2 regions of the Kocuria sp. KSNUG genome follow, and region 1 is predicted to be linked to the other one. Evidence: riboswitches for the same ligand, from Rfam matches in the RefSeq annotation. Region 1 holds a riboswitch; the other holds the start of a gene.
The links. A riboswitch is a leader RNA that binds a small molecule or an ion and turns the genes downstream of it on or off. The one in region 1 is predicted to bind S-adenosylmethionine.
Positions count from the first base shown of each region.

Region 2: it holds a riboswitch for S-adenosylmethionine, as region 1 does, so the genes downstream of both, AABM36_RS05850 (bifunctional o-acetylhomoserine/o-acetylserine sulfhydrylase) here and AABM36_RS03660 (methylenetetrahydrofolate reductase) in region 1, are expected to answer to the same signal.

Region 1 is NZ_CP150981.1:843,921-848,682, reverse strand. It holds gene AABM36_RS03675 (carbohydrate ABC transporter permease) at 1-82, shown strand, start outside; gene AABM36_RS03670 (ABC transporter substrate-binding protein) at 138-1,439, shown strand; gene AABM36_RS03665 (ABC transporter ATP-binding protein) at 1,595-2,749, shown strand; SAM riboswitch class IV at 2,852-2,968, shown strand; gene AABM36_RS03660 (methylenetetrahydrofolate reductase) at 3,012-4,220, shown strand; gene metE (5-methyltetrahydropteroyltriglutamate--homocysteine S-methyltransferase) at 4,419-4,762, shown strand, end outside.
Region 2 is NZ_CP150981.1:1,362,023-1,366,784, reverse strand. It holds gene metX (homoserine O-acetyltransferase MetX) at 1-460, opposite strand, end outside; gene AABM36_RS05850 (bifunctional o-acetylhomoserine/o-acetylserine sulfhydrylase) at 457-1,992, opposite strand; SAM riboswitch class IV at 2,067-2,186, opposite strand; gene AABM36_RS05845 (VOC family protein) at 2,292-2,930, shown strand; gene AABM36_RS05840 (CPBP family intramembrane glutamic endopeptidase) at 2,967-3,743, opposite strand; gene AABM36_RS05835 (S9 family peptidase) at 3,770-4,762, shown strand, end outside.

The DNA.
Region 1 (4,762 bases):
GACCATCCCCATGATCATCGTGTTCATCCTGCTGCAGCGCCACATGATCAAGGGTCTGACCGCGGGCGCGGTCAAGGGCTGACCCTCCACACACCACCCTCCAGCACATCCACCACCTCCTGAAGGAAGAAGCACACATGGAACTCTCACGTCGTCATGCCCTCGGCCTGCTGGGCCTCGGAACCGCCGCCGTGGCCCTGTCCGGCTGCGCCGGCACCGGGGGCGGAAGCTCCTCCGGCGGACAGGAGGCCTCCGGCCCGCTGCAGTTCTGGTCCAACCACCCCGCCAGCTCCAAGAGCCTGGAGCAGAAGCTCATCGACGCGTGGAACTCGGCCAACCCCGACACTCCGGCCGAGCTGATCGACGGCGGTGCCGACTACGAAGAGGTGGCGCAGAAGGTCAACGCCGCCCTGGCCGGCGGGGACCTCCCGGACGTGTTCGTGGCGTCGGACGTGAACTGGTTCAACTTCGCCCTGAACGAGGCCGTGACCCCGCTGGACGACCTGTGGCAGAAGGCCGGGATCGACTCCAGCACCTACGTGGACACGCTGCGCGAGGACTACAACTTCAACGACAAGCACTACTGCGCGCCGTACGCCCGCTCCACCTGCATCATGTACTTCAACAAGGACATGATGCGGAAGGCCGGCCTGCCCACGGACCGCGGGCCCCGCACGTGGGAGGAGTTCGCGCAGTGGGCGCCCCAGCTGGTCAAGGCCAACGGCGGCAAACCGGCGCTGATCCTCCCGGACGGTGCCAACTACATGGACTGGTACTTCCAGGGCATGATCTGGACGTTCGGGGGCGCCTACTCCCGCGACTGGACCGCCACCTTCACGGAGGAGAACTCCATCAAGGCCGGCGAGTACCTCAAGAAGCACGTGGCGGAGGGGCACATCAAGATCGTCCAGGACGGGGCCAACGACTTCGGGATCGGCAACGGCGCGGCGCTGCTGGAGTCCACGGGCTCCCTGGGTGGCCTCAAGGAGGCCGCGAAGTTCGACTTCTACACCACCTACCTGCCCGGCCCGAAGCCCGGCTGCGCCACCGGTGGCGCAGGCCTGGCGATCCCCAACGGCATCAGCGACGAGCGCAAGCTCACCGCCGCCAAGTTCATCGACTTCATGACGAACACCGACAACACGATCACGTTCACCCAGGCCACCGGCTACATGCCGGTGCGCAAGGACGCCATGGAGAAGCCCGAGGAGAAGAAGTTCCTCGAGGAGAACCCCAATGCGATGACCGCGATCAAGCAGCTGAACGAGAACACCCAGCCGCAGGACGCGGCCCGTGTGTTCGTCTCCGGCGGTGGCCAGCGGATCGGCGGCGGCCTGGACCGCATCACGTTCGGTGGCGAGGACGTCAAGACCGTCTTCCAGCAGCTGCAGGACGAGACCCAGAAGATCATCGACTCGGACATCAAGCCCAAGCTGTGATCCACCGCGGGTGGCGGCCCCTCTCGGGGCTGCCACCCGCGGCCCGATCCGAACGGCGCCCGCACCGCTTAACACCACGGTGAGCCCGCGGCGACCACCGCGCTGCGGCACCGAGTTCGTCACCACTGTCACCACCCAAGAGCCCGAGGAGCACCATGGCCACCGTCGAGTACAAGCACGCATCACGCATCTTCGATCCGGGCAAGCCGCCGGCGGTGTCCCAGCTCGATCTCAGCATCCGTGACGGTGAGCTCCTGGTCCTCGTGGGCCCCTCCGGCAGCGGCAAGTCCACGGCCATGCGGATGCTCGCCGGCCTCGAGCCCGTGGACGAGGGCTCCGTGTTCATCGACGGCCGCGACGTCACGGGCACCCGGGCCCGCGACCGTGACGTGGCCATGGTGTTCCAGTCCTACGCCCTGTACCCCAACATGACCGCGCGGCAGAACATGTCCTTCGCGCTGGAGAACGAGAAGCTGGACCGCGCCGAGATCGAGCAGCGGGTGGAGCGCGCCGCCGCCATGCTGGAGCTCGGGCCCCTCATGGACAAGCGTCCCGCGGCCATGTCCGGGGGACAGCGGCAGCGTGTGGCCATGGGCCGCTCGATCGTGCGCAACCCCAAGGTGTGGTGCATGGACGAGCCGCTGTCCAACCTGGATGCCACGCTGCGCGTGTCCACCCGCGCCCAGATCGCGGACCTCCAGCGGGAGCTGGGGGTCACCACCATCTACGTGACCCACGACCAGGTCGAGGCCATGACCATGGGCGACCGCGTGGCCGTGCTGCGCGACGGTCAGCTGCAGCAGGTGGCCGATCCGATCCACCTCTACGAGCACCCCGCAAACGTGTTCGTGGCTCGCTTCATCGGGTCGCCGGCGATGACCATCATGCACGACGTCCCCGTCCGGGACGGCCACGCGGTCCTCGACGCCGCGAGCGGGCTGCGGGTGCCCGTGCCGGCCGAGTTCTCGGCGCACGTGCGGGACACCGTGACCGTGGGTGTCCGTCCGGAGTCGTGGGAGATCACGGGCGAGGGTGACGCACCGGGGACCCCCGCTCTGCCCCTGCGGGTCCACCTGGTGGAGAAGCTCGGCTCCGAGGCGTTCATCCACTGCGTGCTGCCGGGCACCTCGGACCCCGGGACCGAGGACGCCCGCGCCATGCGGCTGGAGAAGGGCCGCGCCACCGTCCGCGCGGACAAGTTCCTGCAGATGGAGGCTGGATCCACGATCCACGTGCGGCCGAACGCCCGGGAGACGTGCTTCTTCGACCCCGCCTCCGGCGAGAACCTGGAGGTCGTGGTCGGCCGCTGACCACGCGTGTGTCCCCCGGGGTCCGACCCCGGGGACACGCCGTCCCGGGCCGTGTGTTTTTCACGGCGCGGGGCCCTCGTGCTACCGTCTCACCCACCAAAGGATCATGAGACCCGGCGAAAAGCTCTGGCTGGCCGGGCGGCAACCCTCCTGCTGTAGTGGGGTGCCCCAGATGACGATCCGGCCGCCGCGCAACCGCGTGGCTGGCAAGTACGGCGCACGGGGTCCACCTCCGGCGTCCTACCGCCGGAGGTTTTCTCATATGCCCGTCACACCGCCGACCGCCCGCGCCGAGGACAGGCCGCAGCTCGTGGCCGCGGCCCGCGCCGCGGACGAGCCCGTTTACGCGTCAGGCGCCCACCCCGCCGGCTCAGCCGTTCCCGTGGGCCCCGCCTCCTCGACGGGCGGGCACGATCCTGCGGGTGCCAGCCGCCCCAGTGGCGTTCCCACGGCGGCCACCTGCCGCGCGGGCGCACCCGCCGCCCCAGCGCCCAGCCCGGACTCGTCCGAGCCGTCCTGCTCCGAACCGCCCGCGCGCACGTCCTGGCTGGTGCGCCGCCCCCGGCGCTCCACGCTCGTCTCCTTCGAGGTGTTCCCGCCCCGCCCCACCGCGGACCCGGACACCGTGTGGCGCAGCATCGACGCCATGGCCCAGGCCGGGCCCGACTTCTTCTCCGTCACGCACGGACACTCGGGTGGTCGTGGTGTGTCCCGCGAGGCGCTGCGCCATCTGCGCCGCACCACCAGGACCCCCGTGATGGCCCACTTCACGTGCGGTGGCACCGACCGCGCGGGGCTGGAGCGTTCGGTGGAGCAGCTGCTGGACGACGGCGTCCGCGACCTCCTCGCGCTGCGCGGGGACCCGCCCCTGGGCGCCGGGCAGTGGCGGACCCCGCCCGGGGGGATCGGCCGGGCCTCGGAGCTGGTGCGGCTCATCCGGGACGTCGAGCGGCGTCGTTTCGGGGACGGGTTCCGCCCCGGGACGCGGCCGCTGTCCGTGTCGGTGGCGTGCTACCCGTCCCCCGCCCGGGGGCGTGACCCCGAGGCGGATCTCGCGTCCCTGTGGGAGAAGCAGGAGGCCGGGGCGGACTACGCGATCACGCAGGTGCTCTACGAGCCCGAGGACTACGCGTCGTTCCTGGAGCGGGCGCGCTCCGAGGGGATCCACATCCCGGTGGTCGCGGGTCTCATGCCCCTGACCAACCCGAAACGGTTGCAGCGGATGACGGAGATCACCGGAGTGCCCGTTCCCGAGCGGCTCACCCGGTTCCTCACCTCGGGCTCCCCCGAGGAGCTGCGGCACCGGGGCACCGCGGCCACGCTGTCGCTGATCGACGACCTCCTGGACCTGGGCTGCGCAGGCTTCCACCTGTACACGTTCAACCGCCCGGACGCGGCGCTCACCATCCTGGAGCACCTGCGCGTCCGGGATGCGGCCCGCGAGTACCGGGGCCGCAGCCCCGCGGCCTGACCGTGCGGCGTCGTGCGCACCGCCCACCGCAGAGCCGCACGCGCGGCTCTGCCCACGCGCGCTGGAGCACGTGCCCCGGTACGCCCGCCGCGCCCGTCACGCCCAGTGACCCCGTACAGCGCCGTCGCCGGCCCACCCGCGACGCGGCTGCCTCACACCCTTTTCACGTCACCACACCAACCCCTACAAGGAGAGATCATGACCGTCACGAATCCCACCCCCCTGCCCAGCGCCACGATCCTGGGCTACCCGCGCATCGGCCCGGACCGGGAACTCAAGCGGGCCCTCGAGGCCTACTGGGCGGAGCCCGCACGGCACCCGGCCCAGACCGTCCTGGACACTCTCGGCGACCTCCGGGAGCGCACGACCCTCAGGCTGCGCGAACTGGGGCTCACGCAGGACACCGCCGTGCCCTCCGAGGGCTTCGCCGTGGACCACGTCCTGGACACCGCGCTCGCCCTGGGTGCCGTGCCGGCCCGGTTCCGGGCGGAGGGCCTCCTCCCCGCCGCGCCGGACACCGAGCGCGGGATCGAGCTGATCAC
Region 2 (4,762 bases), 520 kb from region 1:
GCGCCTCCGCGGCCACGGTGTCCCGCACGGTGATCCGGGGGAACCGCGAGCCCCACGGCGTGCCGTCCGGGGCGAGGCTTGCCGGGCCGGTGCTGCCGTGGCAGCCGCCCAGGATGTTGGCGCACACCACGAACCAGCGGGTGGTGTCGATGGCCGCGCCCGGTCCGATGAGCCCGTCCCACCAGCCGCCGGCGTCCGCGGCGGCACGGCGACCGTCCACGTCGAAGGGTGCGGTGTCCCCGCAGCCCACGGCCGTTCCGCGCGCCGCGTGCGAGTCACCCGTGAGCGCGTGCTCGACCAGCACCGCGTTGGAGCCGTCCGGGGCGAGCTCGCCCCACGTCTCGTACGCCAGGCGCACGTGCGGCAGTCGGAATCCGGACTCGAGGGTGAGCTCCCCGATCTCCGCGGCCCGCACCACACCGTCCCGGCGCACGGCGGGCGCGGTCTGCACCACGGTCATGCCGCGGGCCCGGCGGCCGCGTCCGGACGCGCCGTCGACGACGCCGCTGGGCCGCCGTCCGCGCCGGCGCCGGGGTCCACGGCTGGCTCGGTACCCGCGGAGGCGGCCCGCACGGTGCCGTTCACCGCCCGGTCCGCCTGCGAGCGCGCCGGGTCCTGATCTCCCTGGCCGTGGCGGGCGTCCTTGACCCCCGGAGCCGCGGCCAGGGCCGCGAAACCCTCCTCGAGGTCCGCGAGGATGTCCTCGATCCCCTCGGTGCCCACCGAGAGCCGCACGAAGCCTGGCTCCACGCCCGCCGCGAGCTGCTCCTGCGGGGAGAGCTGCGCGTGCGTCGTGGATGCCGGGTGGATCACCAGGGACCGCACGTCCCCGATGTTCGCCACGTGAGAGTGCAGGCTCAGCGCGTCCACGAACGCGATCCCCGCCTCTTTGCCGCCCTCCAGCACAAAACCGAGAACGGAACCGGCTCCCCGGGGCGCGTACTTGCGCGCCCGCTCGTGCCACGGGGAGGACGGCAGGCCGGCGTAGGACACGGAGCGGACCTCGGGGCGGGACTCGAGCCACTCGGCCACCCGCTGGGCGTTGGCCACGTGGCGCTCCACCCGCAGGGACAGCGTCTCGATGCCCTGCTCGATGAGGAACGCGTTGAACGGGGAGATCGACGTGCCCAGGTCACGCAGCAGCTGCACACGAGCCTTGAGCACGTAGGAGAGGTTGACCCCGAACGCGCCGTCCGCGCCCAGGTCCCGCGCGTACACCAGGCCGTTGTACGTGGGGTCCGGCTGGTTGAAGCCCGGGAACCGCTCCGGGTCCGCGCCGTAGTCGAAGCGCCCGGCGTCCACGATGAACCCGCCGATCGCGGTGCCGTGCCCGCCCAGGAACTTGGTGCCCGAGTGCAGCACGATGTCCGCGCCCCACTCGATGGGCCGCACCAGGTACGGAGTGGCCACGGTGTTGTCCACGATCAGCGGCACCCCGGCCTCGTGGGCGATCCCGGCCACGGTCTCCACGTCCAGGACGTCGTTGCGGGGGTTGGGGATGGTCTCCCCGAAGAACGCCACGGTGGTGGGGCGCACGGCGTCCCGCCACTGCTGCGGATCGTCCGGGTCCGCCACGAACGTGGTCTCCACACCCAGCCGCGGCAGCGTGTGCTTGAGCAGGTTGTACGAGCCGCCGTAGAGGGACGGGCTGGCCACCACGTGCGTTCCCGCACTGCCCAGGTTGAGCACCGCCAGGGTGGCGGCGGCCTGCCCGGAGGAGACCATCAGCGCCCCCACTCCCCCTTCCAGGGAGGCGAGTCGGTTCTCCACCACCTCGGTGGTGGGGTTGGTCAGACGGGAGTAGATGGGGCCCATGTCCGCGAGCGCGAACCGCGCGGCGGCCGTGTCCGCGTCCGGGAACACGAAGGACGAGGTCTGGTGGATGGGCAGCGCCCGTGAACCCGTCACGGGGTCCGGGTTCTGGCCCGCGTGGATCTGGCGGGTCTCGAAGGCCCAGTCCTGGGGGTTGTCGGGGGTGGGTGCAGTGCTCATGGCCGTGCTCCTTCTCGGAAGGATCAGGGGCCAGGCGACCGTCCGCACGGTGCCCGCACGAACGGGCGACCGGTGGCCCGCGCTTGCCGTGGACGTCGGACGACGTCACGGCCAGGTCTTCACCCAGGGCACCCCGCCGCGGTAGGGAGGGTTGCCGGTCAGCAAGCTGGGGCTTGGCGCTGACTCTCGTGACCTAGACCTCAAGTGTGGGAACCCGGCGGCTCCCGCGTCAAGTTCGGTGTCCGCAGTGTTGCACCCGTCGATTTGGACCCCCGTGTGACGGGTGCCACCATGACTGCATGAAGCTGGACCACGTTTCCTTCGCAGCGCAGCCGGACGGGCTGGAGGCCACCACCGAGCGGATCGCGGACCGCCTGGGGATCGAGCCCGTGAAGGGCGGCGTGCACCCCCGGTTCGGCACGCAGAACATGATCCTGCCGCTCACGGACCACCAGTACGTGGAGGTCGTGACCGTGCTGGAGCACCCCGCCGCGGACAAGGCGCCGTTCGGCCAGGCCGTCCGCGCCCGCTCCGAGGCCGGTGGCGGCTGGCTCGGGTGGGTCGTGGAGGTTCCGGACCTCGCTCCGTTCGAGCAGAAGCTGGGCCGCCCCTCCGTGCCGGGCGGGCGCATCTTCCCGGACGGCCGGCGCCTGGACTGGCACCAGATCGGCGTCAAGGGCCTGATCGCGGATCCGCAGCTGCCGTTCATGATCCACTTCGACTCCGCGGACGAGATGCACCCGTCCCAGGCGCGCATCACGGACGTCCGCCTGACCGGCATGGACATCGCCGGTTCCCCCGAGCGCGTCACGGACTGGCTCGGCGGTCCCGTGGAGGACGTCCTGCGCTCGGTGGACGTCACGTGGTCCGCTCCCCACGGCACCCCCGGCCTCATGGCGGTCACCTTCGGCACCCCGGACGGGCCCGTCACCATCTGATCCGCCGGGGCACGACGACGCCGCCCGCCCAGGCGGTCAGCCGGCCAGGAGCTGCGGCGCGAGGAAGCCGACCGCGTCCAGCAGGAAGTGTGCGACGAGCAGCGGCATCACCCGCCCGTACCGGCGGTAGCACCACACGAACACGAGCCCCATGACCAGGTTGCCCAGCGCCGGCCCCACCCCCTGGTACAGGTGGTAGCTCGCCCGGAGCACCGAGGACACGATGGCCACGGTCCACCACGAGCGGCCCAGCCGCCGCATCCTGTCCGCGAGGAACGCCACCACGATGATCTCCTCCACGAGCGCGTGGCGCAGGGCGGTGAGCAGTAGCAGCGGAACCGTCCACCACGTGTTCTCCAGGGTGGAGGTGGTGATCTCCGCCGTGATCCCGAGCGCCCTCCCGGCCTGGTAGAGCACGAGGGTCCCACCGCCCATGACGGCGAACAGCGCGAGGCCCCGGGCGGCGTCGTGCCCCGGGCGGCGTGCATCCGCACCGATGCCGCGCAGGGCGGTGGGGATCCGGGAGGTGGTCCCCGCGAGGAACCACAGCGCGAGCACCACGGGCACGAGCGCGAAGCAGATGCTGGTCAGGCGTCGCAGCGCGTCGATCACCGGAACCGGGCTGAGCGGCTGGTTGAGCGTGGTGGAGCTCTCCGCGATCGAGGACTGCACCGCCATCTCCACGAGGTCCAGCACGGAGTACACCGCCGACGCGCCCAGGGACACCCCGAGCACCAGCAGGATCTGCATCCGGAGGTCGGCGCGCGGCACGCTCGGTGAAGTGGGAGAAAGATTGGTCTGCACGCGGCACATTCTGCCGCGTCCCTAGACTGGGGCGCATGACTTTCGAGCAGCAGACCTTCCCCGTGGCACCCCGCCGTCCCGTGGAGCGCACGTTCCACGGTCACACGTTCGTGGACCCCTACGAGTGGCTCCGAGAGAAGGACTCCCCCGAGGTGCGCGCGCACCTGGACGCCGAGAACGCCTACGCGGAGGCCGTCACCGCGGACCTCGCCCCGCTGCGGGAGCGCATCTACACGGAGATCAAGGACCGCACGCAGGAGACGGACCTCTCGGTCCCCAGCCGCCACGGGGACTGGTGGTACTTCGCGCGCACCGTGGAGGGCGGCGCGCACCAGGTGTTCTGCCGGGTGCCCGTGTCGGACGCCGCGGACTGGACCCCGCCCGCCGTGGAGCCCGGAACGTCCCTGGACGGCGAGCAGACCCTGCTGGACGCCAACGCCGCGTCCCAGGAGCACGAGTTCTACGCCCTGGGCGCGTTCAGCGTCGCGGAGGACGGCTCCCGCCTGGCCTGGTCCGAGGACACCGCCGGGGACGAGCGGTTCACCGTCCACGTCGAGGACCTCACCACTGGGGAGCTGCTCGCGGACCAGATTCCCCAGACCTCCTACGGTGCGTTCCTCACCCCGGACGCGTCCCAGGTCATCTACACGGTGGTGGACGAGTCCTGGCGTCCGCACCGCGTGTACCGGCACCTGCTCGGCACGGACGTGGCCGAGGACCAGCTGCTGTTCCAGGAGGACGACCCGGGCCTCTGGCTCGGCGCAGAGCTCTCCGCGGACAAGCAGTGGCTCATGCTGTCCTCCTCCTGCTCGGAGTACAGCGAGTACCGCATCCTGCACCTGAGCGCGCTTCCCGCGGACGACGCCGCCGCGGCCAGTTCACACGCTCCGGCGCACGACGCCGCCGTGCCGGGTTCCCGGGGCCCGTCCCCCGCGGCTGCCTCCCCCCGGATGGACCGGGACGCATCCGGTCAGCGCACGGGGGCGGAGCCCGGGTACGCGAACCCTGCGGAGGGGGCACGCACCGGG